DNA from 4 places in the Paracerasibacillus soli genome. Region 4 is predicted to be linked to each of the others. Evidence: riboswitches for the same ligand, from Rfam matches in the RefSeq annotation. Region 4 holds a riboswitch; each other region holds the start of a gene.
What was found. A riboswitch is a leader RNA that binds a small molecule or an ion and turns the genes downstream of it on or off. The one in region 4 is predicted to bind S-adenosylmethionine.
Positions count from the first base shown of each region.

Region 1: it holds a riboswitch for S-adenosylmethionine, as region 4 does, so the genes downstream of both, metK (methionine adenosyltransferase) here and ACFFIS_RS05755 (methionine ABC transporter ATP-binding protein) in region 4, are expected to answer to the same signal.
Region 2: it holds a riboswitch for S-adenosylmethionine, as region 4 does, so the genes downstream of both, ACFFIS_RS06855 (hypothetical protein) here and ACFFIS_RS05755 (methionine ABC transporter ATP-binding protein) in region 4, are expected to answer to the same signal.
Region 3: it holds a riboswitch for S-adenosylmethionine, as region 4 does, so the genes downstream of both, ACFFIS_RS09125 (methionine ABC transporter ATP-binding protein) here and ACFFIS_RS05755 (methionine ABC transporter ATP-binding protein) in region 4, are expected to answer to the same signal.

Region 1 covers NZ_JBHLWL010000026.1:72,264-80,465, forward strand. The annotation lists gene ACFFIS_RS09430 (ABC transporter permease) at 1-470, opposite strand, end outside; gene ACFFIS_RS09435 (ABC transporter ATP-binding protein) at 488-1,282, opposite strand; gene ACFFIS_RS09440 (ABC transporter substrate-binding protein) at 1,294-2,289, opposite strand; gene pckA (phosphoenolpyruvate carboxykinase (ATP)) at 2,682-4,265, opposite strand; SAM riboswitch class I at 4,468-4,577, shown strand; gene metK (methionine adenosyltransferase) at 4,705-5,907, shown strand; gene ACFFIS_RS09455 (gamma carbonic anhydrase) at 6,050-6,571, opposite strand; gene mnmM (tRNA 5-(aminomethyl)-2-thiouridylate-methyltransferase MnmM) at 6,568-7,152, opposite strand; gene ACFFIS_RS09465 (hypothetical protein) at 7,279-8,046, shown strand; gene ACFFIS_RS09470 (GntR family transcriptional regulator) at 8,058-8,202, shown strand, end outside.
Region 2 covers NZ_JBHLWL010000022.1:38,664-46,865, forward strand. The annotation lists gene ACFFIS_RS06845 (sensor histidine kinase) at 1-325, opposite strand, end outside; gene ACFFIS_RS06850 (response regulator transcription factor) at 328-999, opposite strand; gene ACFFIS_RS06855 (hypothetical protein) at 1,304-1,630, opposite strand; SAM riboswitch class I at 1,911-2,013, opposite strand; gene ACFFIS_RS06860 (sensor histidine kinase) at 2,076-3,563, opposite strand; gene ACFFIS_RS06865 (response regulator transcription factor) at 3,572-4,255, opposite strand; gene ACFFIS_RS06870 (efflux RND transporter periplasmic adaptor subunit) at 4,640-5,608, shown strand; gene ACFFIS_RS06875 (ABC transporter ATP-binding protein) at 5,601-6,332, shown strand; gene ACFFIS_RS06880 (ABC transporter permease) at 6,295-7,452, shown strand; gene ACFFIS_RS06885 (PepSY domain-containing protein) at 7,603-8,142, shown strand.
Region 3 covers NZ_JBHLWL010000026.1:9,950-18,151, forward strand. The annotation lists gene ACFFIS_RS09105 (arsenate reductase family protein) at 159-518, shown strand; gene gcvH (glycine cleavage system protein GcvH) at 619-1,005, shown strand; gene ACFFIS_RS09115 (toprim domain-containing protein) at 1,114-1,470, shown strand; gene ACFFIS_RS09120 (thioredoxin family protein) at 1,483-1,806, shown strand; SAM riboswitch class I at 1,855-1,965, shown strand; gene ACFFIS_RS09125 (methionine ABC transporter ATP-binding protein) at 2,051-3,082, shown strand; gene ACFFIS_RS09130 (methionine ABC transporter permease) at 3,072-3,740, shown strand; gene ACFFIS_RS09135 (MetQ/NlpA family ABC transporter substrate-binding protein) at 3,764-4,624, shown strand; gene ACFFIS_RS09140 (YuzK family famiily protein) at 4,852-4,992, shown strand; gene sufC (Fe-S cluster assembly ATPase SufC) at 5,321-6,106, shown strand; gene sufD (Fe-S cluster assembly protein SufD) at 6,123-7,433, shown strand; gene ACFFIS_RS09155 (cysteine desulfurase) at 7,433-8,202, shown strand, end outside.
Region 4 covers NZ_JBHLWL010000017.1:167,990-176,191, reverse strand. The annotation lists gene ACFFIS_RS05765 (MetQ/NlpA family ABC transporter substrate-binding protein) at 1-93, opposite strand, end outside; gene ACFFIS_RS05760 (methionine ABC transporter permease) at 226-888, opposite strand; gene ACFFIS_RS05755 (methionine ABC transporter ATP-binding protein) at 878-1,906, opposite strand; SAM riboswitch class I at 2,093-2,208, opposite strand; gene ACFFIS_RS05750 (YwaF family protein) at 2,359-3,030, opposite strand; gene ACFFIS_RS05745 (L-lactate dehydrogenase) at 3,299-4,243, shown strand; gene ACFFIS_RS05740 (hypothetical protein) at 4,350-4,640, shown strand; gene ACFFIS_RS05735 (DUF819 family protein) at 4,730-5,935, shown strand; gene ACFFIS_RS05730 (methyl-accepting chemotaxis protein) at 6,291-8,039, shown strand.

The sequences.
Region 1 (8,202 bases), on a different contig from region 4:
ATGACGATTGTTGTAATGATTACCGAAATAATTGCTCCCATTGCAATAATCGAAATATAGCCAGGGCCCAATGCAACAATAATAATTGGTCCCAATGCTACTTTGGGCATGGCGTTTAGGATGACTAAATAAGGGTCCATTACTTTTGATAATCTAGGCAATGTCCATAACACCGTAGCCAATATAATCCCTAATATCGTTCCAATTACAAAACCCAATACCGTTTCAAATAAAGTGGCCTGGGTATGCAGTAAGATAGAACCATCGCTTATTTTTTCAAACAAGAGTGTGAAAACTTTAGATGGAGAACTAAATAATAAAGGATCAACCCAATGCAGTCGACTAGCTATCTCCCATATTACAAAAAAGCCAACTAATATAATCGCTTGCCAAAAGTAAATGAAGTGTTTTTCGCTTTTAATACCCTTCTTATAGTTGTCAAAAAGGTGTTGGTCTGTTTTATCGTTCATGCCTTCAACTCCTTCAATCATGGTGTAGTTGAGTATGTTCCAGTTTCTTTATCCGCTTTGTTTAACTCATCCCATACTTTATCAAATAAGAGTTGATATTTTGGATGCCTCCGTACGGAAAAAGGCATCGTATTTCGTAGCTCGATTGGCACTTCAAAGATTTTAGTAACTTTACCAGGATTTGTGCCTAGTACAATAATACGATCGCTCATAGAAATTGCTTCACCTATATCGTGCGTTACAAGTAATGCTGTTTTATGGTAGTTTTTTAGTAATGTATATACGAGATCTTCAAGTTTAAGTTTTGTTTGATAGTCAAGTGCAGAAAATGGTTCATCTAGTAAAAGAATTTTTGGATTCGTAATAAGTGTTCGAACGAGTGCAGCTCTTTGGCGCATCCCTCCGGATAATGAACTTGGATATTTTTCTGAAACATCAGGTAGACCAACCTCATCTAATAACATTAATGCTTCTGATTTCGTACTTGTAGTTAGTTCTTTACGAATCTTTGGACCGAGGAGAATATTATCGATAATCGTTTTCCAAGGAAAAAGGTAGTCTTGCTGTAACATATAACCAATTGTCGTATCAGCATGTCGAAGCGGTTGCTCATTTAGTAAGACACTGCCCTCAGTCTGTGATATGATGCCGGCAATAATAGATAGTATCGTTGACTTACCACATCCGCTCGGTCCTAATAAAGAGATAAATTCCCCCTCTTCAATAGAAAATGAAATATCTTCTAATGCTTTTGTATAGGTATATTTTGAAAAATAATGGTGAGAGACTTTATCAAGTGTCAAAAAGGACACGATATCTCCTCCTATTCATTCATAATATCTTCAGCAATTTTCGTATTCACAAGTTCTTCGTATGGTGCGTCCCCAGGGAGTTCCCCGGCTTCATCCATAATATTTAGCAGGTTTTCCCAAGCAGTTTCTTCAAGTATAGGATCTGTTGCAAAAGAATCTTGGTTCTTATAACGTTCAATCGACGTTGCTAGAATATCAAGATCGGTGTCTTCAAAATACGGCTGAATTACTTTTGCTATTTCTTCCGAGCTATTTTCCGCTACCCACTGTTGTGCTTTATAAATTGCTCTCGTAAATTTCTCGATATGTGTAGGGTTTTCTTTTAAATAACTATCCTTTGTCATAAAAACTGTATAGGGAACTTCACCAGATTCTTCACCAAATGAGGCAATGACGTGCCCCTTACCTTCCTTCTCAAAGACACTAGCCGTTGGTTCAAATAGTTGCACAAATTCAGCATCACCGGATACAAAAGCACTTGGGATATTGGCAAAGTCTATATTTTGTAAGAGTTCCAAATCTTGATGTGGATGAATATCATGCTTCTTTAACACAAATTCCCCAACCATTTGTGGCATGCCGCCTTTACGCTGGCCTAAAAAGATGCTTCCTTTTACATCATCCCATGTAAAATCAGGCTTTGGTTCTTTTGCAACGAGAAAAGTACCATCTGTTTGGGTAAGTTGTGCAAAATTTACTGCATGGTCTTTTGACTCTTGGGCATACACGTAAATCGAGGTTTCAGAACCAACTAATGCAACATCTGCTCCGTCGGATAATAAAGCAGTCATTGTTTTATCTCCGCCCCAAGTTGTTTGGAGTTCAACATCTAATCCTTCTTCTTCAAAAAATCCCTTCTCTATTGCAACATATTGTGGCGCATAAAATAATGAACGTGTTACTTCAGCTAATTTTATTGATGTATGTTCTGATCCATTTCCGCAAGCACTAAGGAATAAGACAAATACGATTGATAACAAGATAAATAGTTTGTTCCTTTTTAACATCATATTACCGTCCCTTCGTTTATGGCGTTTCAAAACAGTTTATGCTGCCCAGAAAAATGTGTGAATGCCTATGTGTATTTTTTTGATTAAGCAAATTTTAGTTTCTTTAACATCGGTAGACAGGGACTGATAAAAGTTGAATGTAAGACTGCTGAAAGTGATGAATCATAAGTTCGATAAGCATGAGATTATTTATCAAGTGTTAAAAATGTGCTTTACGTGTCAAGAGGGCATATAAGATACTGCGACATCTAAGTAGCATACGGCGAATAAGGTTATCTCTATATATATTTAGGTATAAGAAAAGCCGACTATGAGTTTAGTCGGCTTTTCGTGGCAACATAATGTGCCATCGTAATATATATTACTCCTCTTGGGATGAGGTAACATGTTTATAGGCGATAAATTGGTCCCGCCTTGACAATTTCTTCACTAACATGCGTAAACTTTTCAAAGTTTGCATGAAATTCCTCGGCTAACTTTTGCGCTGTTTTTTCATAGGAATCTTTATTTTCCCATGTTTGCTTCGGAATAAGTACCTCGTCTGGTACACCAGGTACATGAAGGGGAATGTGTAAACCAAAAATATCATCTTTCATTGTTTCCACCATATTTAATTCTCCCTCTAAAGCAGCATGGACCATTGCACGTGTATAAGAAAGTTTAATTCGTTGACCGACACCATAGGATCCGCCAGTCCAACCTGTATTTACGAGAAATACGTTTGCCTGATGTTGATCAATTTTTTTACCGAGCATTTTTGCATATGTTGCTGGTGCAAGTGGTAAAAAAGGTGCTCCAAAGCAAGTTGAAAATGTTGCTTGTGGTTCAGTTACACCGCGCTCTGTTCCTGCAAGTTTACTCGTATAGCCACTTAGGAAATGATACATTGCTTGTTCCTTTGTAAGTTTACTTATTGGAGGCAAAGTGCCAGATGCATCCGCTGTCAAAAAGATAATTGTGTTTGGATGTCCAGCTACACTTGGCTTAACAATATTATCGATATTTTCTAATGGATAAGCTGCACGCGTGTTTTCGGTTAATGTAACATCATCATAGTCAGGCGTCCGCGTTACCTTATCTAGTACAACATTTTCTAGTACAGAGCCAAACCGAATTGCATGAAAGATTTGTGGTTCTTTCTCTTCTGATAGTTTCACGCATTTTGCATAACAGCCACCTTCAATATTAAATACACCATTTGGACTCCATCCGTGTTCGTCATCACCAATTAATTTACGATAAGGATCTGCAGATAGCGTCGTTTTTCCGGTGCCTGATAAACCGAAAAATAAAGCAACATCGCCTTCCGCCCCAACGTTTGCAGAGCAATGCATGGATAGTACATTTTTTTGTGGTAATAAATAATTCATCACAGAAAAGATTGATTTTTTAATTTCACCTGCATATTCTGTCCCACCAATTAAAATGATTTTTTGCTTAAATGAAATGAGAACGAACGCTTCTGAATTCGTCCCATCGACTGTAGGGTCTGCTTTAAATGTTGGTGCTGAGATAATTGTAAAATCAGGTTCATGCTCAGCTAATTCAACCGCAGTTGGGCGAATAAACAACTGTTTTGCAAACAGATTATGCCATGCAAACTCATTCATTACACGTATTGGTAAACGATATTTTTCATCTGCTCCCGCAAAACCGTTAAAGACGAATAACTCTTCTTTTTCTTTTAAATGGTTGGTTACTTTCATAAGCAATTTTAAAAATACATGTTCATCTATAGGTTTATTTACTGTACCCCAATCTACTGTTTTCTCCGAAATTTCATCGCGTACGATAAATTTATCCTCTGGGGAACGACCTGTATACTTTCCTGTCGTCGCTTGAACTGCACCGGTTTCTGATAAAACCCCTTCTCGGCGTGATAAGATTTTTTCAATAAGTCGGGGAACCGACAGATCCTTTTGTAAATTCGTCTGTTGTGCAAATTCGTCGATTAAAGATGTTTGTTCCACCATTTTCATTTTAATAATAACCTGCCTTTTAATATATTTTTTAAATGTAATATAAAGGTATGTTAATTTCTAAAATCTGATTAATAGTATAACACATTTACTGAAATAGTCCATACTATATTAGCTGATTTTTGTATGTATATGTAAGATGCATGTAAAAGTTGACATAGGCCTTTCATTTCGTTACCATAATTTTGAGCGGATACTCTTATTCAGAGTCGGTGGAGGGATAGGCCCTATGAAGCCCAGCAACCATCACTTCCTATGTGAAAAGGTGCTAACCTAAAGCAAGGACATGTCCTTGAACAATAAGAGAGAAAGGCTACATATATCCTTTCCTCTATATTATAGGAAAGGTTTTTTGTTTTCTACAAGTGGCATAATAAATATATGATTAAGAATTAGAGATCCGTACCATACCCTTTAAGGAGGATTTAGCCACATGGCTAATAATCGTCGTTTATTTACTTCAGAATCTGTTACAGAAGGTCACCCTGATAAAATATGTGACCAAATTTCAGATGCTATTTTGGATGAAATTTTAAAAAAGGATCCAGCTGCAAGAGTTGCCTGTGAAACAATGGTTACTACTGGGCTTGTACTTGTTGCTGGTGAAATTACAACCACTACCTATGTCGATATCCCAGCTATTGTGAGAAAGACAATCAAGGATATTGGTTATACACGTGCAAAGTATGGATTTGACGCCGAAACTTGTGCTGTACTTACTGCAATTGATGAACAATCTCCAGATATCGCAGGTGGTGTCGATCAAGCTTTAGAAGCGAGACAAGGTAAAATGACAGATGCTGAAATAGATGCAATCGGAGCAGGGGACCAAGGATTAATGTTTGGTTTTGCCTGTGACGAAACTGCTGAGTACATGCCTTTACCAATATCGCTTGCTAATAAGCTAGCAAAAAGATTAACTGATGTACGAAGAAATCATTTACTTGACTACTTAAGACCTGATGGGAAAACACAAGTAACTGTTGAGTATGATGAGCAAAATAAGCCAATTCGTATTGATACGATTGTCATCTCTACACAACATCATCAAGATATTACAAATGAGCGTATAGAAAAAGACCTCATTGAACATGTGATTCAGCCAGTTGTTCCAGCTCATTTATTAGATGAAGCAACTAAATATTTGATCAATCCAACTGGGCGCTTTGTTATCGGTGGACCACAAGGCGATGCTGGACTAACAGGACGTAAAATAATTGTTGACACATATGGTGGCTATGCACGTCATGGTGGTGGTGCTTTTAGTGGAAAAGATGCTACCAAAGTTGACCGCTCTGCAGCTTATGCGGCAAGATATGTTGCCAAAAATATTGTTGCGGCTAAACTAGCAAAAACTTGTGAGGTACAGCTAGCATATGCAATTGGTGTTGCAGAACCTGTATCTATTGCTATTAACACTTTTGGTACTGGTATTGTTGATGAAGAACAGTTAGTAAATGCAGTACGAGAGTTATTTGATCTACGTCCGGCTGGCATTATTCGTATGTTAGATTTACAAAAGCCGATTTTTAAAGAAACAGCAGCATATGGACATTTTGGGCGGGAAGATGTCTTGTTCCCATGGGAAAAAGTCGATAAAGCGAATCTGTTAAAAGAGTTAATCAATATTTCATAATATAGAATAGAGGTTGGGACATAAGGGTCTGAATCCCTCGCTTAACTACTGTCACAATAGTAAAAGAAGTATCGCACTTCATACTAAATGTAGTAGTGGAGGGGTCTGACACTCTGATTTGTCCCAACCCCTTTTTCTTTTATTATTTACCTAAGTTTGTTTCATTTTTATAATAGATTCCTTTTTCTACGTAAGATTTTCTTATTCGTTCCATATCATGATAGTCCTCATCCGTTAGTGTGCGGACTACTTTTGCTGGGCTACCAAATGCCATCGTATGAGGTGGAATCTTTTTGCCGGGTGGAACCAAAGAACCAGCTCCGATATACGCACCCTCACCTATTTCCGCACCATCTAATATGATTGAGCCCATTCCGATTAAAGCTTTTTTACGAATAATAGCTGAATGTAAGGTAACTTGATGGCCGATTGTAACATCATCTTCTATCAAAACAGGGAGATTAGGGCTTTGGTGTATCATTGTTAAATCTTGAATACTGACCCGTTTCCCAATTTTTGTAGGTGCAACGTCTCCCCGTATTACGGTATGAAACCATATACTTGAATATTCATCAATTTCTACATCACCAATAATGTCCGCGTTTTTAGCAAGGAAAACAGAATCGTGAATTTTTGGATGAATATTTTTATAGTGGTGTATCATTTATTTAACTTCTCCTTTCTTTTTTGAATCGCGACTACAAATGGTGGATTATTTTTTTGATTAATAAATTCATAACGTAGCACATGATAAGCGGATTGATCCAGTTGTTTCACAAAGGTGATTACATTTTCCTTTTCCTCTAAACCACCTTCATGTCCATAATAAATGACTATGACAACTACACCATTTGTTTTTAAGTAATCCAAAATTTGTTGGATTGCCTGTAAGGTGGATTCAGATTTCGTAATGATAGTTTTATCGCTTCTTGGCAAGTACCCAAGATTAAAAATTGCCCCAGCAATCCCGTGTTTTTGTTCCTTTAACAGATATGTAGTAACACGTTCATGACCATCATGAATAAGCTTAACATTTTGACGGGCCTCATCGATGAGCCGTCTTTTTGTACTGTCTATCGCTTGTTTTTGGATGTCAAAGGCTAAAACTGTACCAGAATCTCCAACTAGATTGCTTAAAAATATCGTATCATTTCCATTACCACATGTCGCATCAATGACAGTTTCTCCAACTTGGACGGCATCTGCTAGGAGTTGATGTGAGAATTGCAAAATATTTTTTATCATAAATACTTCCCCTCGTTTATTTTAGTAGCCTAAGTTTAGCATGGAATAATTACGTATCAAAATATATTGTTATTTTACTAGTTATAGTGTACTATCTAACTATAACACTAATACAGAGGTGAAAATATGAGTCAATCAATGAAGGGGTTATTATGGAAAGAATGGCGTATGATGCGGAGTTTTTTTATTGGGATGATTGTACTTTGTACTGTGCTTTTTATATTTATGAGTATGAATAGTGGCGTTTACGAAAGTTTAGTTGGAATGATTACGCTTGGATTGATTATTATTCCGGCAAGCTTATTATTTAGTTTAAATATGGAAGTAAACAACATACAAAACTTCTTACATATACCGCAACCCGCACACAAACTTATCCTTGCGAAAATCTTATACAGTATGTTCATTTCCATCTTGTACATGGGATTTCTTATTATGCTTTTAACTGTTATGGATGCGATATATGACAACACTGTTTTTACATTTACTGGCGCAGTTTTATATTATGGATATATTTTTTTAAGTCTAATTATTATTTCTATGTTTCCTGCAGCAATCTTATTGTTTATGTGGACGGTGCATCAAATATGGAAAAAATACATTCATACGTTAAGTATTGTAGTAATACTAGCTCTGCTCTTCATATTTGGGAAGTTTGAACGCTTCATGAGTGAAACAGCATTTTATCAGACCTTTACACATTGGGGTAAGGTTTCGATAGCAGGTTTGATACCTGATGGAGGCGGTAGTAGGATAAATGGTGAATTAGTGATAAGTAATGAATTATTAATATTTCACAATGCTTACGTGGGGACATTTATTTTTTATGGCTTAATTGTAATTATATTGTATGTGTTTTCTATTCAATTAATGGAACGTCGAGTGGAGGGATAAAGTTGCCATCCATGTCGTCGTTTAATAACTATGAACCGATTTATAAACAATTAATGGACCGCATTTGTAGCGATATTATACGTGGGTCTCGTCAGGCGGGAGAAAAGTTACCTTCTGTTCGGGAATTTGCCGTCGATGTTGGCGTGAATATGAATA
Region 2 (8,202 bases), on a different contig from region 4:
CACCATTTAATACAAGTTCAATTGTTTGATTAGAAAGTGTTTTGTCCCGAAATGGGTCACCGAAAAATGTCTTATTTCCTTCTTTATCTGCTAAAAAAATTTGATATCCAACAGCTGATATATTTTCTAAGTAGTGTTCAAGATGAATATGTTGTTCGTGATTAACGTAATTCGCGATATCTAGTGCAATTTTTGTATTTTTTTCATCGTTATAAGGCTTTAATTTTTGTTGGTAATAAAAATTGGAAAACATAAAGGAAAGCAAAGTGCTCACAAGCATAATTGAAATGGTTGTGAGAGCGAATTTAACATAAAGCGTCTTCACGATTATTTTACCTCCAAAGCATACCCAACACTGCGTATCGTTTTAATATGAAAGTCACTTGTTATTTTCGTAAAACGTTCTCTTAACCGTTTTATATGTACATCAACCGTCCGCTCATCACCATCATAGTCGAATCCCCAAATTCTTTCGATTAAATGTCCACGTGAAAATACTTGCGAGGGGTGTGAGGCAAGGTAAAAAAGTAATTCAAATTCTTTTAATGGTAATAAAAATGATTTATCGTCAATTTCCACTACATAATTTTTTTTATTAATAACAGTCGATCCGAGAGTAATAACATCCTCGGTATTTTTTTCATAACGGCGAAATAACGCTTTTATACGGTACAGGAGTTCCTTTGGCTCGAAGGGTTTCACAAGGTAGTCATCTGTTCCAGAAAGGAAACCTTTTTCCTTATCTTTAAGTTGGTCTTTCGCAGTCAATAATATGATTGGAATATCGTAAAAGTTACGAATATCCTTCGTTAATTCATATCCATCAATAACCGGCATCATCACATCAACAATGGCCATATCACATGGGTTTTTTTCTAATAAATTTAGTGCTTCTTGCCCATTTTCTGCTTTCAAAACGTTGAACCCTTCATCTTTTAAGTAAACCGATACTAAGTTCAAGATATTTTGATCATCATCAACAACAAGTATAGTAGTCATCTGTATCTCTCCAATCAAGAAGTATTATTCAGCAAAGTATATATTTTAGTAAGGATCTTTTATTCTATCCTATTACAAAAATATGAAGAGAGTATGAATTTGCAAGTAGAGGATATGTTATATTTAGTTATTGCCATATGGTGTATAGTTAAACGAAATGGTTTTTCATATGTTTTGGAATTAAAAACTGAAGGCAACACAATCCGCCGGGAAGTGGATAAAAGTGACATACTGTAATGAAAAATAAAAAAGGCGGAAAATTTCCCACCTTAATTATTAGAATAATTGTATAGATGAATCGATCTTACATAAAAACGTAATTTAAATAATTTCCAGTTCGCTCTTTTATAACTAATCCATTCTCCTTTAGCTTTGTCCACATATACTTGTCCAAAGCGTATGGAGATTTAGATTGTAGCTGTGCTAACTGTGAATTTGAAATGAGAATGATGGAAGTCTGTTCACTATTTTGAACTGAAATAGCATAGCTTTCCTTTTTAATCATTTTTACCTCATATGTTTCGTCCCATTCTTGAAGTTGTCGCTCCATTACCTTCATTACATGGTGTAAATATTTTTCTCCTTCTTGATTTTTAGCCATATAACCACGAATAAATCCTGTTGTATTCATTTGCATTCCTCCTATTATTTTTCAATAGGTATCAAGACCATTTGCAAAAAAGTAAAAGCGAGCAATTAACGAGACATAAACTGTGACGCGGCTTGCTGTGAAAATATTCCCAAACAAAGGTTAGTTTAGCTATCATTGATCGTGACAAGGCTAAATGTATCCTAAGCAGAGTAGGCCAATGTTGGTCGGTATTGCCCTTAAAGATATCCAACATTAACTGTTCGCGCAATAAAAAACCCTTTGCAGCAACTGAATGCACACAAAGGGTTTATAGCACCGTTCGTTATCATCCAAAGCAAGCTTTGCTGGTAGGAGCACCTTACCTTCTAGGTAGGTTGCTGTGAAGTCTTAGAGCCAGTACTCTCGTTCACTCTTGATAACCATATTAAATTATTTTTATTATATCATAATCACATATGAAACTAATATTATTTTGCCTCGAATCTTAATGATTTTTTTTAGGAGAAAAAGGTAAAAATACTTGAAAGGTTGTTCCATTTCCCATTTTACTCGTAACTTCTATTCTCCCTCCATGTGCTTCCACAATGGACTTTGTAATGGATAATCCAAGGCCAGAACCACCAGATGTCCTTGTACGTGAAATATCTGCTCGATAAAATCGATTAAAAATAAATGGAAGGTCTTTGCTATCTATTCCGGCGCCATTATCTTGAATAGTAAATCTGTTTGAATCATTTATTGCATCAAGTGATAGGTGAATAACTCCAGTCTCCGGGTCTGTATGTTGCACAGCGTTATAAAATAGGTTTAGAAAGACTTGCTTTAATTTATTTGGTTCATAATATCCATATCGTTCTTCGGATACTTTAACATAAACTGTACGATTTCCTGCTAATACATCAAGTTGTGAACGCATTTCTTTTATTATTTTTGTCACATTCACTTGGGAAACTTGTAAGGAAGGGGCTTGATCCAGTTTAACGAGTGTAAATAAATCTTCTACTAACTTAATAATTCGCTTTGATTCCCCTTGCATACTATTTAATGCTTGATAAAGTTGTTCGGGTTGATTAGCTGCACCTCTTAATAAAACTTCAATAAAGCCATTTATAGATGTAAGAGGCGTTCGTAGTTCGTGAGAGGCATCTGCAATGAAACGTCTCATTTGTTCCTTTGTTTCTCTCTCATATTCAAAAGATATTTCAAGGCGCGCTAACATCGCATTAAAAGATTCTGCTAATCGATCAATTTCTTCTTGACCTTGTTTAACTGGAAGACGTTCCGTTAAGTTCTCGACATCTGTCTTTTTCACTACGTCGACGATTGTGGATAAAGGGACAAGAGTATGTTTTAAAGTACGTAAATAGATTACAAGTCCACTGGTTAAAGCAATAGAAGCGAGAACGATAAAAGTTAATAATTGTTGTAACAATATTTTTTTGAGTGGGGCAGTATTTGTACCTAGCTGTAACGTCAAATCAGCTCGATTATGACTTTCATGTGGACCTCCTAATGGTCTAAATACAACTAACTGTTCTATACCTTTGCTGTTTTCTCTAACGTGATATGCAATCCGATGTATACTTTCGTTATGTTGTAGCATCTTGAGGTATTCCTTTTTAGTAAAAATGGGAGCGGCAACACCACTATTACCTAGTATATCTTGATAATTTCCGTTTGTATCAATAATGGCCAGGGACATACCTTGGTAAAACAAAAAAGGTTGATTAGCAGGTAGGGGATTATCCTTCCCCTTAGGTTTCGTTGATTTGCTTTCTTCATTTAATAGTAACTCTAAAGGAAGTGAACCAAGTTTATCGTTCAGTGCATTTGCTTCATTTTGATAGAGGAAATCCCTCATAATCCAATATTGTACAATGCCTATCAGTAGTAAGATGATAGCTAAAATAAAAAAAGTTCGCATGAGTAGTTGTTTTTTTAAAGAGTAAGGCGATAGAATTTTTTTAAGCATGTTTTCACCTACAAGTCCACTCGGTATCCGGCGCCTCTAATCGTCCGAATAACTTGGTAGTTTTTATCGTGTAACTTATCGCGAAGTGAACGGATATAAACTTCTACGATATTTTCATCACCTTGAAAGTCATATCCCCAGACCCGATCTAAAATAGTCGCTTTACTTAGTACAATGCCATGATTCATGACTAAATACTTTAAAAGCTCGTACTCAGTGGGGGAAAGATGAAGTGTTTGATTGAGATAAGAAAACTCCTTTTTTCGATCATTCAACTTAAAAGGTCCGTAAATCACTTCGTTAAAAAGGTTAGGGAACTGATTGCGCAGCCGTGCATGAATTCTGGCTAATAATTCTTCGAAACTAAATGGTTTTGCGACATAGTCATCAGCACCAATATTTAATCCTTTTACCCGATCTTCTACATCATCTTTTGCTGTTAGCATGATGATGGAAGTTTGTGCACCACTTTTTTTCATTAAGCGGCAAACTTCAAAACCATCCATTCCCGGCATCATGACATCGATGACTGCAATGTGTGGCTGAAATTCATGTGCAATATTGATTCCTGTTAATCCATCCAAAGCTGTTTTCACGATAAATCCTTCGTTTGTAAGGCCTAACTCCAAAAACTGCAAAATATGTGGCTCATCATCTATTAAAAGTAATTTGGTACCCTCAATTGTTTTCATTTTTTATACCTCCGAACATCTTACAAATATTATCTATTAAAAAGCTGAAAGTTAGCTGAAAAATGTATAAGGCCAAGCTGAATAAAAATTTCTTTATTATTATAACCCCAATTTGTAGTGATAAGTAGATTTTCAGTAAACATTCAGTTTGTTTTCAAGGCCATTTCAGATTGGTGTTACATAATACGGTTATGGGAACTTTAAACGAGCTTACAGCAAAGTTTGTTTTCATTTTATTAGGGAGTAGGTGTCGGACATGATGTGATTGAAGTGGAGCAAGAAGAATAAACTGATTGATACTGGTAATGAAAGAATATAACAAAAACAAAAAAACATCCTTCATAGCATATGCAAGAGTGGATATTTAATAGGAGAGAATCGAAAATGAAAAAATGGATCTGGTTAATCGTTAGTGTGCTTGTAATTGGGGGTTTTGGCTTTCAATGGTATAGCTCTACAAAAAACAGTAAAGAAGATATTCATCAGACTCGAACTGCAACAGCACAAAAAGGAAAATTAGAAGTAAAAGTAAGTGGTTCTGGAACGGTAGAGGCGGTAACTAGTAAAGATATAAAAGCCGTAGAAGATAATGATGAAATTGACGAAGTGCTAGTTTCAGTAGGTGATAATGTGAGTAAAGGTGATGAACTCATCACATTTACTGATGGTAGTGATCCAATTACAGCTTCTGTTGCGGGAACAATTACTGATGTGTCCGTTGATGAAGGGGATAGGGTTCAAAATGGAACAGTATTGGTACATTTAAAAAACTATAGTAATTTACAAACGGTCATACAAGTGGACGAATTGGATGTCATGAAAGTTAAAAAGGGGCAACAAGTAAGTCTACAAGCTAGCGCCTTCCCGGATGATACTTTTTCAGGTAAAGTAACGAAGGTTGCGAAAGAAGGAAACTCTGAAAATGGAACAACGACATTTGATGTAACGATTTCCATTCAAAAACCAAAGGAATTAAAGGTTGGCATGACGATGGAAGCAAGCATTGTAACAGAAAGTAAAGCTGATGCATTATACGTGCCATCTGACGCAATTTATTCAAACGGGGATAAAAAATATGTTCATCTTATCTCAGATAAAAATAGCGAAAACGATACGAATACAAATTTTGAAGAAGTAGCCGTTCAAGTGGGACTCGTTACAGATGAATACGTGGAAATAACAGATGGGGTTTCTGAAGGTAATATGGTAGAGTTACCACAGCTTTCAACAGAAAGTACATCTACAAATAAACAGGAGAATATGATGAAAGACATGAATGGAATGCCTGGCGGAGGAATGCCCCCAAGTAATGGACAAGGACGAGCAGGTGGAAGAGGTGGCATGAATGAGTGATGCGGTTATTAAAGTAGAAAATCTGATGAAGTCATATGAATTAGGCGGTGAAACAATTCATGCATTAAATCATATTTCCTTTAACATACAGAAGGGCGAATTTATAGCAATTATTGGGCCCTCTGGTTCTGGTAAATCAACATTAATGAATATGATTGGTTGTCTGGATCGACCAGATAGTGGTTTGTATTTATTAGCGGGAAAAGATATTGGAAAAATGGATGATACAAGTTTGGCAATCATTCGTAATCAAGAAATCGGATTTATCTTTCAGAACTTTCATTTGCTATCGAAGCTGACAGCGTTAGAAAATGTGGAACTCCCGATGTTATATGCGGGTGTTCCGACACAAGAAAGACGAGAGAGGGCAATGTCTTGCCTTGAAATGGTTGGGTTATTAAATCGAGCAACTCATATGCCGATGCAACTATCGGGAGGGCAACAACAAAGGGTTGCGATTGCAAGAGCGCTAGTAAATCAGCCAGCAATTATTTTGGCTGATGAACCTACGGGTGCACTTGATAGTAAGACGAGTAAAGAAGTGCTCGAATTAATGAAGGATTTAAATAAAATAGGTCATACCATTGTTTTGATTACACATGATCTTGAAATTGCTAAACAAGCGGAGCGAATGATAAGCATTCAAGATGGAAAATTGTTAGAAAATGGAGGTGTATTATTTGAAAATGAACGAATCTTTAAAGATAGCGCTACGAAGTATTAAAGGGAATAAGTTACGGGCTGCACTTACAATGTTAGGAATTATTATTGGGGTTGCTTCTGTTATTGTTCTTGTATCTATTGCTCAAGGTTCGTCGAAAACAGTTACGAGTCAAATTGATCAATTAGGAACGAATTTATTAACAGTAAGCACTTATAGCTCTGATGTAGATTTATCGGAGGATAAAATAGAAGAATTAAAAGATTTAAATGGCGTACAAGATGTGTCACCTGTTATATCAGGACGTGTTTATTTGAAAAAGGATAGAACATCATCACAGGTTGCCATAACAGGTACAAATGCGGCCTACACAGATGTTCTTGATACAAAAGTAACCAAAGGACGTTTTGTAACGGATTTGGATGTGGAGTATCGTCAAAAAGTTGCGGTCCTTGGTTCTGATACAGCTGAAACCTTTTTTGGAATGGATAATCCAATCGGTCAATATCTCCAGATAGATGGCACATCTTTTAAAGTTATTGGTGTGTTAGCCTCTAAAGGAAGTTCGCTAGGTGAAGGTGGGGATAATGTAGTCATTGTTCCGCTAAGCACAGGACAGAGAATAATTGGAAGTACTACAATTAGTACTTTATATCTAAAAGGTGATAACAAGGATCAAATGGATTTTCTGATGAATGCAGTTAAAATGGCAATGGCACGTATGTTTCCAGGGGAAACTGATAATTATGGTGTGACGAACCAGCAAGATGTTATGGATACAATGAGTTCTGTAAATGATACGATGACATACATGCTAGGCGGAATTGCAAGTATTTCTTTACTAGTTGGTGGTATTGGCATCATGAATATCATGCTAGTTTCGGTATCAGAACGCACAAAGGAAATAGGAATCCGTAAAGCCATTGGAGCAAAAAGACACCATATCTTATTACAATTTTTAATAGAATCAATTGTTTTAAGTGTAATGGGAGGAATAATTGGAGTCTTGGCAGGATTAGGGATAGGGAAAGTAGTTTCAGTTTTACTAGGTATTAGCATTGCTTATTCACTACCGGTCATACTATTCTCGTTTTTATTTTCCTTACTTATCGGGATTGTATTCGGCGTATTCCCAGCAAATAAGGCTTCCAAACTAGATCCAATTCAAGCGTTAAGATATTAGTGTTTTAGTAGTTTATCGCAGGTTACTAGTTGTAATACTCTCCCCCAAGAATTCCAAGGTACTTAGGATTGATTGGCGGCAACAGCTAGTAAAAACTCGATTCATTTAACTGACAATCAATAGGAGGAAGTACGAAATCCTCTGTTGATTGTGGTTTTACTTATTATTATATTTGGTGTAAAGAGAGGAATAAACAGCATGAAGAAAATGAAAAATGCACATATATGGATAGGATTAATTTGTTCCATATTTATTCTAATTGAATCGATTACAGGTCTAATCATGAATGAGCCGTGGTTAATTGGGCAAAAACAGATGGAACAAAGGGGTGGATCTCCACCAAATCAAATGATGCAACCTAAACAAGAAGATAATAACGGCAATTTAAATCATAGGTTTGATGAAACAGAAGCGCAAGATTCGGAAGTTACAAACGGACAAGGTGATAATGAAACTGAAACTGGGCCGGGAGAACTATTAGATCAAAGAGAACCTCAATCACAAGGAGGTATTATGGGACTTGTGAGACGTATTCATGAAGGTTTGACTGGTAATTCAAATCTAAATTGGCTGAATGATTTAGTTACGATTACGTTTATCATTGTATCTGGAACCGGAATTTATTTATCAGTTAATGTTTTAAAAAATAGAAGAAAACAACGGAAAGAGGATAATTTTATTATAGAGTAAAATGAGATAAAAGAAATGGTTCGTATTGTAATAAATTGTAGACTGCATTTTGAAAGAGAG
Region 3 (8,202 bases), on a different contig from region 4:
TAGAATTTTGACATATTAATCAAAAAACAAATAATCGCAAAACCACCAAGATTAACTTGTTAATGCATTATTTTGATGCAAATATTGCTTTTGGATATTGTCTTATTTCAAGCAACCAAGGGAATATGTTAAGATGTTGCTAGAAGGAGAGATGTATGATGAAATTGGAATTTTATTGGTATCCTAACTGTAGTACTTGTAAAAAGGCGAAAAAGTGGTTAGAAGAACATAATCTTGATTTTGAAAGTATACATATTGTAGAAACTCCGCCATCAAAGGAAAAAATACTCGAACTGATGGGAATGGAAGATGTTCCAACTAAGAAATTTTTTAATACGAGTGGGAAAAAATATCGGGAACTTAATATGAAGGAGAAGTTACCTAAAATGTCTGTAGAAGAAATGGCAGAGGTGTTAGCATCTGACGGCATGCTCTTAAAACGACCAATTGTAACAGATGGTAAACATGTAACAGTTGGCTTTAAAGAGGATCAATTCACAGAAGTTTGGTTAGGATAAATAATCCTTTAATTGCATGTATAGTACTAGATGTAATACTAGCATTTATATGGATTTAACGGTATATTTAAAGTGGAAAGATACATATGGAGGGATGAAAATGAATTTACCAAAGGACTTATTTTATTCAGAAGAACATGAGTGGATAAAAAAGGAAAACAATCAAGTGAGAATCGGAATTACAGATTTTGCCCAAGATGAACTTGGGGATATCGTATTTGTAGAATTACCTGAAGTGGGCGAAGAGGTAGAAGCTGATGAGCCATTTGGTAGTGTAGAATCTGTTAAAACAGTTTCTGAACTTTATGCTCCTTTAAGCGGAAAAGTAGTTGCTGTTAATGAAGAGTTAGAAGATAGTCCAGAACTTGTAAATGAGTCACCATATGAAAAAGCTTGGATGATTGTTATCGAACCATCTAACGAGTCAGAATTTGATGATTTAATGTCTCCAGAACAATATGAAGAAATGATTAAAGAAGACGACTAATACATGATATAATCATATAAGGCTGACTCCTACATAGAGTCAGCCTTATTGCGCAAAATGGTTTATGGCCTGCTTTAATTTTGAAAAGTCTTCGGAGAGGTGCATATAATGGATTCAAATGAATCAGATAAAGTGATTATCGTCGAAGGTTTAACAGATAAAAAGCAAATCAGAAAAATTATTACAGAGCAATTGGAGATCATTTGTACGAATGGTACATTTGGTGTTGAACGCTTTGATGAAATGTTAGAAACGCATGATTTAGACAATAAGGACGTCTATATCCTAGTGGATGAGGATCAATCTGGTATGAAATTGCGTAAGCAACTAGCTTATGAATTGCCACATGCGGAACATATCTATATTAATAGTGAATTTAAAGAAGTAGCGACAACACCGGAACAAGTTTTAGCTACCTTATTAGCAAGTAAAGATATTTCAGTAAATCCAATTTTTTTATCATAGCAAGGTGATATTTTGAAACCAATAACCGAAGATACATTAAAACAAGAGCATTTACTACTTTACATTCATACGCCATTTTGTGGAACATGTCATGTGGCAAGATCAATCCTAACTCAGATTGAAAGAACTCACAATCAAGATATTTTTTACGAAATGAATGCTTCCTTGTATCCTAATTTTATGCAAGAGAACAAGATTGAAAGTGTACCTTGTCTTTTTATTATAGATCATGGTGAAATCAAGGAAAAAGTATATGCTTTTCAGTCTGTCGCAAATATATACACTTATCTTGTAAAATACGCAAAGCATTTATTTGCAGATGAGTTTGACAAATAGAATTAATAATCGTATAATGAAATTTATAATTTTATATAGTACGAAAGTCTCTTATCTAGAGCGGTGGAGGGAAAGGCCCTGTGAAACCGCGGCAACCTTTAGAAGTAAATTCTAAAACGGTGCTAATTCCTACAAAGCATATGCTTTGAAAGATGAGGGAACACGAAGATGAATATACACGTCTTTCTGTTCTCTAGCAGAAAGGCGTTTTTAATTGGCTGGCTTTTTATAAGGAGGTATCCCGATGATTAAAATAGAAAAGTTAAGTAAAGTTTTTACAGATAAAGAAAAGTCCATCTCGGCAGTCGATGAAATTACATTGGATATCGAGCAGGGAGAAATTTTTGGGGTAATTGGGTATAGCGGTGCAGGGAAAAGTACGTTTATTCGTTTATTAAATAGATTAGAAGAACCTACAACTGGTAAAGTCATGATTAATAATCAAGAAATTACTCGTTTAAATATGAAAGAGTTAAGAAAGTCCCGAAGAGATATCGGCATGATTTTCCAACATTTTAATTTACTTTGGTCACGAACTGTTGCGGAAAATATAGCATTCCCATTGGAAATTGCCAATGTGCCAAAAGCAGAAATAAAACAGAGAGTACAGGAACTTATCAATCTAGTGGGATTAAGTGGTCGTGAGAATGCGTACCCATCACAATTAAGTGGCGGGCAAAAGCAACGTGTTGGTATTGCGAGAGCATTAGCAAATCGTCCCAAAGTACTACTCTGTGATGAAGCAACCTCTGCACTAGATCCTGAAACAACAAATGCAATACTAGATTTACTAATGGACATTAATCAACGACTAGGTTTAACAATTATTATGATTACACACGAAATGCACGTCATTCGAAAGGTTTGTAACCGCGTAGCCGTCATGGAAGATGGTAAAGTCGTGGAACAAGGTGATGTACTTCATCTTTTCTTACAACCGAAACAACCTGTTACAAAGAAGTTTGTACAACAAGTGATGGGCATAGAAGACGAGGAAACAGACTTCGAGCGATTGTTTCAAGCGAACCCAACAGCTAAAATTGCTCGCTTACATTTTGTAGGAGAAACTACAAATCAAACATTAATTAGTAAGCTAGCAAAACTATTTGCAGTAGATATTAATATTTTACAAGGGAAAATAACGCAAACGCAATTGGGGGCTTACGGAACGCTATATGTACAATTCATTGGAGAAACAGGAGAAATGGAGAAGGCTATTGCGTTCATAAAAAATGAGACCTCGGTAGAAGTGGAGGTTTTACAACATGAACTTTAACGGATTAGAGAACGTAAAATTTGATGAACTATGGCTCGCTACATATGAAACATTTTACATGACAATTCTTGCATTAATTGGAACATTTATTTTTGGATTGATACTCGGATTATTACTTTATCTTACGATGAAAGATGGTATTTGGGAAAATAAATATATTCATTTTATTGTAGCAGCATTTGTAAATGTGTTTCGTGCAATTCCATTTATTATCTTGATCTTTTTATTAATTCCAGTAACAAATGTGCTAGTAGGAACGATCAGAGGTCCAAACGCTGCATTACCAGCATTAATCATCGGGGCTGCTCCATTTTATGGCAGGCTCGTAGAAATAGCCTTAAAAGAAGTGGATAAAGGGGTGGTAGAAGCTGCTAAAGCAATGGGAGCAAAAACTAAAACAATTATATTGAAGGTATTATTACCAGAATCCATGCCTGCGCTAGTTTCGGGAATTACCGTTACAGCAATCGCATTAATTGGTTATACAACAATGGCAGGTGTAATTGGAGCTGGTGGATTAGGGAATTATGCATATTATTTTGGTTTTCAACGCCGAGACTATGATGTTGTATTTGTTTGTACCATATCAATTGTTGTCATTGTATTTATTTTTCAGTTAATTGGAGACTATATTTCAAATAAGTTAGATAAAAGATAATAAACGACATGGAGGAAATATAAATGAAAAAATTACTTGCAATTTTATCTATTATTCTCGTATTGGCACTTGCTGCATGTGGAACAGGGAAAGATGAAGACAAAGGGAAATCAGAATCGGCAAAAAATGAAAGTGATAACCAAGAGCAGGTTGAATTAGTAATCGGAGCTTCAAGTGAACCGCATGCGGAAATATTAGAAAAGGCAAAACCTATTTTAGCAGAAAAAGGAATAAAAATAGAAATTGAGCCTTATCAAGACTACGTATTCCCGAATGATGATTTAGCTAATGGTACATTAGATGCTAACTATTTCCAACACATCCCTTTTTTAGAGGAAACAAAAGAGAAAACCGGATATGATTTAGACTATATTGATGGCATCCATGTAGAGCCTTTAGGTGTATATTCAAAGGACATAGCCAGTTTGGATGATATTGATGATAATACAGAAGTTATTATGAGTAATTCTGTCGCAGACCACGGCCGAATTTTATCTTTATTTGAAGAAAATGGATTGATCACGTTAAAAGATGGAATTGATAAGGCGAATGCTACACTTGATGATATTGTAGAAAATCCTAAAAAGCTAAAATTCTCACCTGATTATGAGCCTGCATTGTTACCGGAATTTTATAATTCGGAAGATCATGTGCTTGTGGCAATTAATACGAACTATGCAATTGGAGCTGGATTAAGTCCATTAAATGATGCATTATTTATTGAAGATAAAGATTCACCGTACGTTAACGTTATTGCAGTCCGTACTGAAGATAAAGAAAACAAAGCTTTAAAAACATTAGTAGATGTATTACATTCAAAAGAAATACAAGACTTTATATTGAAGGAATATAATGGGGCAATTGTACCTGTAGATGGAAAATAGTAGGGGATTGCTAAGATAAACATAGAAATTAGGAGAAAGTGGTTAAAAATTCAAGTTATTGATTTACTAGTATTATAAATGAATCACTACAGGAATGAATAGCATTATTTCCAGTTTGAGTAATCCCTTCGTCTCGTGTTACGCTTTATATCGTAACCAAAACGAAAGGATGATCAACTATCCATAGTGATCTAAAAATGAATGTTACGTCTGACATGGAAAGAGCGATGCAGGAGTCGCATCAAATGGGGTATGAGGAATATGGCACAGCTTTTCATAAACGGTTAGTAGTAGAAAAGCGTCGACAACAAGATTATGAAAAAAGTAAGTCTTTAATTGCAGAAATAAATAACCAAATTCCGAGATAAATAAGTAAAGTACAATCGATATACTAGAGAAAACCATTCTGATGCTCTCCATACGAGAGTGTCAGTTTTTTTTTGTTTGTATCTTAAGGAATTTCTATGATAATGAGAATCAAAGAATGTAGTTAAAACTCAGAAAGAAGTATTTTGATGTATGCGCATACTCTAAATGTGTTATCATCATATGTAACAGAAACTTTTTGTGTGAAAGCATGAGACATCAAAAAGTTGATAATTAATTTGAAATGCTTTAAGATTATAATGAGAATAAATTGAGAATGAATATAAATTTTCTCAATACACTATAACAATAGTATTTGGAGGTATCGATATGGCAGCATCAACACTAGAAATCAAGGATCTTCATGTTTCTATTGAAGATAAGGAGATATTAAAAGGTGTAAACCTTACGATAAAAGGTGGAGAATTCCATGCGGTCATGGGACCGAACGGTACAGGAAAATCAACGCTAGCTTCAGCAATCATGGGTCACCCGAAATATGAAGTGACAAGTGGTAGCATTTTACTTGATGGTGAAGACGTGCTAGAAATGGAAGTTGACGAACGTGCACGTGCAGGTCTATTCCTTGCAATGCAGTACCCGAGTGAAATTAGCGGTGTAACAACTTCTGATTTTCTACGTTCATCAATGAATGCACTTCGTGGAGAAGGTAACGAGGTTCCTTTAATGCAATTTATTAAAGAAATGGATGGCGTACTTGACGATCTAGAAATTGATAAAAACATGGCGCAACGCTATTTGAACGAAGGTTTCTCCGGTGGAGAGAAAAAACGTAATGAAATTCTTCAATTAATGCTTTTGAAACCACAAATTGCAATTTTAGATGAGATTGACTCTGGTCTAGATATTGATGCATTAAAGATTGTTTCCAAAGGTATCAATAAAATGCGTAATGAAAGCTTTGGTTGCCTCATGATTACACACTACCAACGCTTGCTAAATTACATAGAGCCTGATTATGTTCACGTTATGATGCAAGGCCGTGTAGTAAAATCTGGCGGACCTGAACTTGCAAAACGTTTAGAGGACGAAGGATACGAGTGGCTTAAAGAAGAGTTAGGTATTCAAGACGAAGTTGTCGAGCAAAATGCATAAGGTTAGGAGGGGTAATATGACTGTTGAAACAAAACTGCCGTATAACAAGGACTATGTTAACCAGTTTTCGGCGGACAGAAATGAACCAGACTGGATGAAAGAATTGCGCCTTCAAGCCTTAGAACAAGCTGAAACACTAGAAATGCCAAAACCAGATAAAACGAATATTAACCGTTGGAATTTCAGTCGTTTCAAGCATGAGTTTGGTGAAGGTGAAAAGTTAACATCACTTGAACATTTACCAGAAGAATTAAAGGATTACTTTGATATTGAACATTTACCTGAGAATTTGCTAATTCAACGTAATCAAACAGTTGCTTATGCAACATTAAGTGATGAATTGAAAGCAAAAGGTGTTATTTTCACTGATATATTCACAGCTTTGAATGAACATGAGGAGCTTGTGAAACGTTATTATATGAAAGATGCAGTTTCTATTGATGAGCATCGTTTGACAGCTTTACATGCTGCATTAATGAATGGTGGAATCTTTGTATACGTACCAAAAAATGTAGAGATTTCGGTTCCATTACAGGTTGTCTTTTGGCAAGAAGACCCTGAACTAGCATATTTCAACCACGTTCTTGTTGTAGCAGAAGAAAATAGTAAATTAACATATGTTGAAAACTATATTTCAAACAACGAGAAAGAAGAAACAGTTGCAAATATCGTTACGGAAGTAATAGCACAAAACAATGCGAAAATTTCTTACGGTGCAGTTGATAATTTCGCTGAAGGAACAACTACTTATATTAATCGTCGTGGAGTAGCTTATCGTGATGCTGTTATCGAGTGGGCATTAGGTCAAATGAACGATGGGAATACTGTCTCAGAGAACATTACGAACCTTATTGGCGATAACTCACTTTGCCATGCGAAAACGGTAACTGTTGGTCGCGGTAAACAGATCCAAAATATTACTGCGAAAACAATCCATTGGGGTAAAAATGCAGAAGGATATATTTTACAACATGGTGTCATGAAGGATAGTGCAACAAACATCTTTAATGGTATCGGTAAAATTGAAAATGGTGCATCAGGTTCAAATGCTGAACAAACATCACGTGTATTAATGTTAAGTGAAAAAGCACGTGGGGATGCAAACCCAATTCTTCTTATTGAAGAAGATGACGTAATGGCTGGTCACGCTGCATCTGTTGGTCGTGTAGACCCAATGCAACTATACTATTTAATGAGCCGTGGAATTACACAAAGTGAAGCAGAACGCTTAGTTATCCATGGATTCCTAGAGCCAGTTGTTTCGCAATTACCAATCCCATCTGTTAAGAAACAATTATCACAAGTGATTGAAAGGAAAGTTAACTAATGGACACAATAGCCATCAGGCAAATGTTTCCGATCTTAAATCAAGAAGTTAACGGACATCCTTTAGTTTATCTTGATTCATCTGCAACATCACAAAAGCCTGTATCGGTAATTGAAGCAGTTGAACGTTACTATAGGCAAGATAATTCGAATGTACACCGTGGTGTACATACATTAGGATCGCGGGCAACAGACCAATATGAAGGTGCCCGTGAAAAAGTACGGCGGTTTATTAATGCGAAGAGTTCCGCGGAAGTAATCTTTACACGCGGAACAACAACTTCGATCAACACAGTTGCATATGGATATGCTAGAAAGTTTTTGCAAAAAGGTGATGAAATTGTTATTACACCTATGGAACACCATAGTAATATCATTCCATGGCAGCAAGTTGCTAAAGTAACGGGTGCGACATTAAAATATATACCTTTGCAACCAGATGGTACGATTACATTAGAAGATGCGCGTAAAACGATTACAACAGAAACGAAAATTGTTGCAATGACACACGTATCAAACGTACTAGGCACGATTAATCCTATTAAAGAAATTACGGAAATTGCCCATAAACATGGTGCGATTATCGTTGTTGACGGTGCGCAAGGTGCTCCACATATGCAAGTAGATGTACAAGATTTGGACTGTGATTTTTATGCGTTCTCTGGTCATAAAATGTGTGCACCAACTGGTATTGGTGTACTTTATGGAAAACGTAATTTACTAGAAGAAATGGATCCAGTTGAATTTGGTGGAGAAATGATTGATTTTGT
Region 4 (8,202 bases):
ATCATCCCCTGGTCCTTCTGCTTTCGAACTGGAACAGGCTGAAATTGTAAATATAGTTAAAATAGCAATGCTTAGAAGTAATAATCTTTTCATGTAAATGTCTCCTCTTATCCAAAATAAGTTTTTTATTCTGTACGAACTAGGTAGTAAATAATTTAAATGGTACGGATGTCCCTGGATGAACAAGGCATCGTTTATGCGAGCTTTTTTGCCTGTTGACATGCTTTATCTGCGCATGATTTTCTTTGATAATGTATTTCCGAGCCATTGTGCCAGTTGGACCATTGCAATTAAAATGAGAACTGTAACGAGCATGACACTTCCATCAAATCGTTGATAGCCATAAGTCATTGCGACATGACCAAGCCCACCTCCTCCAACTGTACCTGCGACTGCAGAAAAGTCGATTAAGCCAACTGAAACAAATGTCAGTCCTAAAATAAGTGGTCCGAGTGCTTCTGGAATTAATACTGTAAATATAATGCGTAAGGGACTTGCCCCCATTGCCTGAGCCGCTTCAATGACACCTGGATCAATACTTACTAAGTTGTTTTCTACTACTCTCGCAACTGTAAAACTTGCAACAATAGTCATTGGGAAAATGGCTGCTGCGGTTCCGATAGTTGTTCCAATCACGAGCCTTGTAAGCTGTGAGATTGCTACAAGGAAAATGATAAAAGGAATAGGTCGGATCATGTTTACTAGTAAATTTAATATTTGAAACACGAATTTATTTTCTAAAATATGATTTTCTCTTGTTACAAAGAGTAGTAAGCCGAAAGTTATCCCGATAATGGAACCAAAGATTAAGGTTGCAATAACCATTGTGAGTGTTTCGCCTGTTGCTTCAACAATGCGAGGCCAAAATGTAGTCCAATCAACTTTCATGAATGTTCACCTCCTCAATTTGTACAAGCGTTTTTAGTTCTGTGAGTACTTGGTTTACGTTGGCGGATTCGCCAGTGAATGATACGAGTAAATTTCCGAATAATTGTGCTTGTAATTCTTGAACAGAACCATAGATAATATTAAAATCTACGTCATGTCGTTTCGTAACTTGTGATAATACGGGATTATTTGTAATTTCACCGGTAAATATAACGCGATAAAGCTTGCTGTTATTTGATTTATCTTGCCATTCTCTCAGAACTTCCTGGGACGGTAAGTCTTGTTGCACGGAACTAATAAATCGCTTTGTCGTTGGATGTTGCGGATTTGTAAATGTCTCAAATACGTTGCCGAATTCAATAACCTCTCCGTCTTCCATAACGGCGACTTTGTCACAGATGGACTGGATAACGTGCATTTCGTGTGTAATAAGTAACATCGTAATGCCAAGTTCACGATTGACCTTTTTTAGTAATCGTAAAATATCACTTGTCGTGTCAGGATCTAGTGCTGATGTTGCTTCGTCACAAATGAGCACGTCTGGTGAAGTGGCGAGTGCTCTTGCAATACCTACCCGCTGTTTTTGCCCTCCCGATAATTGATCGGGATAGTCTTTTGCTTTATCTTCAAGTCCGACAAACTGTAATAATTCATTCACTCGTTCGGCTATTTTTTGCTTGGAATATCCAGCTAGTTTTAATGGATATGCTATGTTCCCCGCGACGGTACGAGCGTTAAATAGATTAAAGTTTTGAAAAATCATCCCGATGTTTCTGCGTTTTGCACGTAATTCTTTTGCGGATAATGTGCTAATATTTACCCCGTGCATCCATACAGTTCCAGAGGTTGGGCGCTCCAGCATGTTGACTAAACGTAGCAATGTACTTTTCCCAGCACCACTAAATCCAATAACCCCAAATATTTCTCCTTGTGAAATTGTTAAGGATACGTTTTTTACAGCTTGCACTTCGCGTTTTCCGAGATGAAAAGTTTTTGAAACATCTTTAAACTCGATCATATGATGTCCTCCTCAAATGTTTTGAACCGTTCGCCTTTTTCCAAAATATTGCTGTTTTACACTATGGACACAAGCGGTGGCAGTGACGTTACTCCTTGTGTCACATTCTTTAAAAGTTGCACGAAAAAATCCCTCCTTTTCTTAATTGATAAGAAAAAGAGGGATTCTATGTAAGAAACCATCTCTTTCTCATCTTTCAAATGCAGCAATAGCATTTGTGGGACTTGGCACAGTTTTCCATTTTAAAAGAATCTGTTGCCGAGACTTCATAGGGCCCTTCCCTCCGTCTCTCTTGATAAGAAAGTGGTACAAATATTTAATTTTTAATACATTTCTTAATGTTAGATGTTAGTCTATAGGCTATTCTCTAAAAAGTCAATACCCTTTTTGAAATAATAATAAAAATGTGGACGGATTCTTTGCTAATGAAACAGGAGAACCGTCCCCATGTTTCACTTGAATAATAGGAGTAGGGTGAGAAACATGGTGGTTGCTACAATCTCTAGTGATAGTAGGTACCATGGGTATGGGCCGAGGAGGTCAAGTATGCTGCCGCTTGGTGGTTTTTCTGCTAAGAACATATAATTTCCACCTGTTATGTGATTGAGATATAAAATGATAGGCAGAAGGATATTTAATATAAGCATTGTTTGACCAATACCTTTTAGGGTTGGACGGTATCCTCGTTTTACCCAAGTAAAATAAAATGCTGTCATGATAATGCCACAATGTGTGATAAAAAAGTGGAAATATCGATAATGCGGAAAGCCGTAATCAGTTACAGGAGTAATTAATGCTTGTATCGCCCCAGCAATACCCGCATAAAATACAAATTGATATAGCACTTGATTTGGCCGCCATAATAAAATAATTGCCCCAAATAAGGTTAAACTACATAACTCTAACGGTAAATTATATTGTGGTGTCCAATTGGATTGAGCAAATTGCAGGCCATGGTAACCAACTTCCAGACCTAATAAAATGAGTGCAAAATAACGTTCATATCGTTTTAAGTTGCGTTGTCGTAAATGAGTAGCTCGATGTAAATAAAGTAAGGATAAGAAGAGTAAAACGAACACAATCAGATGTGAAAAGGAAAATAAAATAAAAGGCGTGTGTGACATTATCTTAACCTCTCCTTGAATAAGCAAAATAGTAAAATAATTATATCACTTTTGCTAGTCTGTATGGAGGGAAAGATGTAAATATACATGTTCTATTTATCATAGTTTCATGCGTAAGTCCGTCATTTCAAGAATTCGAGGAGGTTTAAAGTATGATAAGTGGGGAATCAACAACTAGAAACCTAATGCGTTCATTACGAACTAGTAGGAGAAATGTGACGATCCCTGCTGCTAATTTTAAAAAGGTTTGGAAAGGAGCAGGCAGATGATGAGAGAAAAAGTGAATCGTATCGTCATAATTGGGACGGGTGCAGTTGGTTGTAGTTATGCGTATGCATGTGTGAATCAAGGAGTCGCGGAAGAATTAGTATTGATTGATATTCATGAGGCAAAGGCTGAAGGTGAAGCGATGGACTTAAGTCATGGCATGCCATTTGCTCCAAGCCCAACAAAAGTTTGGAATGGAACATATGCAGATTGCAAAGACGCGGATATTGTCGTCATCACTGCAGGACTTCCACAAAAGCCTGGCGAAACAAGATTAGATTTAGTAGAAAAAAATGCAAAACTATTTAGGGGAATGGTTTCTGATGTGATGCAACATCATTTTCAAGGTATTTTCTTAGTTGCCACAAATCCTGTTGATGTTTTAACATATATCACTTGGCAGGAATCAGGGTTACCAAAAGAACGAGTTATCGGTTCAGGAACAGTCCTTGATACTGCAAGATTACGTTATACTTTGGGACAACATTTTCATATCGATACGAGAAATGTACATGCGCTAATCATTGGTGAACATGGTGATACAGAGCTTCCTGTATGGAGTCGTGCAACAATTGGGGTGGAGCAAATTGATACGTATTTAGCAAGAAACCCACTCATTAAACAGGAAGAATTAGATCACTTATTTATGCAAGTACGTGATGCAGCCTATCATATCATTGAAAGAAAAGGAGCAACATATTATGGTGTTGGTATGGCACTTGTACGAATAACAAAAGCAATCTTAAACAATGAAAATAGTATGTTAACGACTTCAACATATATAGAAGGGGAATATGGACACCGTGATATATATATTGGAGTACCAACCGTTATTAATCGTTCAGGCGTTCGGGAAGTTGTTGAAATAGACCTAAATGAAACAGAGAAAAGTCAATTTGATCAATCTGTCACGACACTTAAAAATGTCTTAAATAAGGTGAAGTAATAAATAAAGCTTTGATTGGTCCGATCTTATAAAGAGTGTACTATATTTTAATGACTAAGTGTTGTTAAAATATAGTACAAGTTTATTGTAAAGAAGGGGAAAATACATGTTGTTAGCAAAGCATGCGTACTTCAAAATCGAAAGAGAAGTTACGTCTATTGAGCAAAGACAGATTGAACATCATCGGGAAATATGTTTATATACGAATCGTGTTGAGACGAAACACCGGCAATTCTCTATTGAGGAAATAAGAGATATGTCTTACCGCATGTCCAGCAAAAATAGTGGATTGCTTTATTTACATACAATCCAAGGTGTATTTTCGTATTATGTGAAAACTCCGCCAAAGCAATTTGTAGAGGCCTTTCAACAACATGTAAAATCAATGATTCGTTAAAATAAATGACATATCTTTTTTATTCATGTTAAAATTTATTAATCCCATATTACATTTTATGACAACAAGATAAACAGAGGAGGTATGAAATGGGATATTTGTATACAGCCCCGCTCATTCAAGAGCCGATGGCGATATTTGCTTATTTAGCTGCGGTAGTTGGCTTTGTTTTTGTTTTAGGAGAATCCAAAAACCGCCTTTTGCAGAAGTTTTTCCACTATGCTCCGCCACTCATTTGGACATACTTCATTCCAATGATTTCAACTACTTTAGGAATTATTCCGGATCAATCTACATTATATGACTTTGTATCAACCTATATCTTGCCGTTTGGTCTATTATTATTGCTATTATCTGCAAATGTTCCGGCAACATTAAAATTGGGACCAAAGGCAATCATGATGTTTTTTGCAGGGACACTTGGTGTTATTATTGGTGGACCAATAGCTTTAGCAATTTTCCAACCTTTATTACCAGAAGAAGCTTGGACAGGTGTTGCTGCACTTTCAGGAAGTTGGATAGGTGGAAGTGCCAATATGGCTGCAATGATTGAGGCAACGGGAACGCCACACAATGTATTGTCACCTATCATTGTTGTAGATACAGTTGTTGGTTACAGTTGGATGGGTATTATGATCTTTTTAGCTGGATTCCAACATAAGTTTAATAAATGGAATAAAGCTGATAACACCATTATTGCAGAAGTAAATGAAGAGATGGCTAAATTTTCTCAAGAAAATTCCCGTCCACTTGCTGTACCACAGTTAGTCGCAATGTTGGGTGTTGGATTTGGTGTATCATATATCATTAGGCGTTTTTCGGAATTGTTACCCGAAACATCCGTCTTATCTGCCGGCACATGGACGATTATGATTATTTCTGCTGTTGGGATTATCTTTTCCTTTACACCGATTAGAAAACTAGAAAATTACGGTGCAAGTAAAGTCGGTTACGCAGGTATTTATATGCTACTTGCAACAATTGGCGCGAAGGCTGATCTTGCTTATGTACTAGATGCACCACAATATGTCTTACTTGGTGTAGTATGGTTGGCTATTCACGTTCTCGTTATATTCTTATTTGCTCGATTACTAAGGGCCCCACTATTCTTTGTAGCAGTTGGTTCTCAAGGAAATATCGGTGGGACAAGCTCAGCACCAGTTGTTGCTTCGGTCTTCCAACCTTCATTAGCCCCCGTCGGATTGTTAATGGGGATTTTAGGGAATGTTGTAGGGACGTATGGTGCAGTTATCGCAGCAACACTTGCAAAATGGGTATCCTCATTTTACTTTTAAATGATGGAGGCTAGGACAAAGCCAAAGGTCTAACCTCTTAACTATTAGAGTTGGTATCAATTTTAGTAGTTAAACGAGGATGAACCCTTTGTGTCCTAGCCCCTTTTTTATTGTGAAGATGATTAATTTCACACATAAATAGTAATCATTTTAATGTATCCATTATTCACATGAAATTTAACTATATTTTAATGGGATATTTACAACACAATATGTTACTTATGTCGATATAAGGAGTAGCGAGTAAAAGGAATAGCAAATAAAATACTTCTTTTAAAAATAATGAAAGGGAGTACATTTTTAAGTGAGAATTACTTGCGATCCTTTTCCAATCAGCATGAAGGGAGTCTACATAATGGACATATTGAAATTAAATTCGATTAAAAAGAAGCTTGTATTTATATCTGTTCTTTTATTAATCGTACCATTATCTGCTTTAGGCTATTTTAGTTATACAAATAGTACTAAAAGCTTAAATGATCTTGGTGAAACCAATTTAAAAAATAGTGTGGAAATGACAGTAGAAATGATTACAGCCTTAAATATTGAAGTTGAAAAAGGTAATATCTCGCTGGAAGATGCGCAAGAAAGAGTAAAAGTCGCAATCTTGGGCGAAAAAGATGCAGATCAAAAGCGGGCTATAAACAAGAAGATCAATCTGGGTGAACATGGATATATGTTCATACTTGATGATGAAGGAAATCAAATTGCCCACCCATGGTTAGAAGGCCAAAATAGTTGGGAAAGTGTCGATCCAAATGGGATAAAGTCAACACAGCAACTGATAGAAACAGGACATGATGGTGGGGGATTTACATATTTCTCGTGGCCTTTACCAGATAATGAAAAGGTGATTGAAAAAAAGGTATCCTATTCAGAAACAGAATCAAATTGGGGCTGGACTGTCGTTGCGGGAACTTATATGATGGATTTTAATAAGCCAGCTCATAAAGTATTATATGCAATCTTTATTGTGATAGGCATAGCTTTAGTAATCAGCATTTACCCAATTACAGTACTTGTTCGTAAAATATCGACGCCGATAAAATTAGTGACGGGCCAAATGTTGCGCATGGCTAAAGGTGATTTATCACAAAACAAGTTACATTATCAATCCAATGATGAGGTTCACCTCCTGATAGAATCTGTAAATATTACACAAGATAATTTAAAACAAATGTTGACACAAGTTGCTAACGCATCCAAACACATTACAAGTAGAAGCGAAGAGTTGACACAATCCGCCGTTGAGGTAAAAGAAGGATCTGAACAAGTATCAGCCACGATGCAAGAGCTTGCTTCTGGCTCTGAAACACAAGCAAATAGTACGGGTGACCTTGTTACTACGATGCAGGGTTTTAATACTAAGATTAATAGTGCAAATCAAGAGGGAGAACAAATCTATGGGGACTCTTCTACTGTTCAAAATCTCACGGAAGAGGGAACAGAATTAATGATTCATTCTGTAAGTAAAATGGAAAGAATCAATACAATTGTAAATGATGCGGTGCAACATGTAAAAGTACTTGATCAACAGTCTGAAGATATATCACAACTTGTCACGGTTATTCGTGATATTGCAGATCAAACAAACCTTCTTGCTTTAAATGCGGCGATTGAAGCTGCAAGAGCTGGAGAACATGGAAAGGGTTTTGCTGTTGTTGCGGATGAGGTACGTAAACTATCAGAGCAAGTTTCACAGTCGATAGGTGACATTACGCGTATAGTCATGGAAATTCAACAAGGTTCAAAACTTGTTGCAGGTTCACTAGAAAAGGGTTATAACGAAGTTCAAGAGGGAACAGAGCAAATTAAAGTTACAGGAAAAACATTCAAAGAGATAGGTAATGCAGTTACCCATATGGCAGAAGGTATTCAATCCATTACAACGCATCTTGGAGAAATAACTACACTCAGTGGAGAAATGAGACATTCACTTGAAGACATAGCTGCAATATCAGAGGAATCAGCAGCAGGTATTGAGGAGACATCTGCATCTGCTGAGCAAACTTCAAGTTCAATGGAAGAAGTAGCTATCAATGCGGGAGAACTTACAAAACTTGCTGGAGAATTAAACGAACTTGTACTGAAATTTAAAATATAGCATTCAAAACTTGCCTTTTCAACTGAGGGGGCAAGTTTTTATATTGTTGTACGATTGACAGTCATACTGTTGCAATGTTTCCACGCTTTTTAAGTATCTTCTATTGACTCTATTTAAATAAGTCATCTATACTATTTATAATTATATACTATTAGAAAAGATT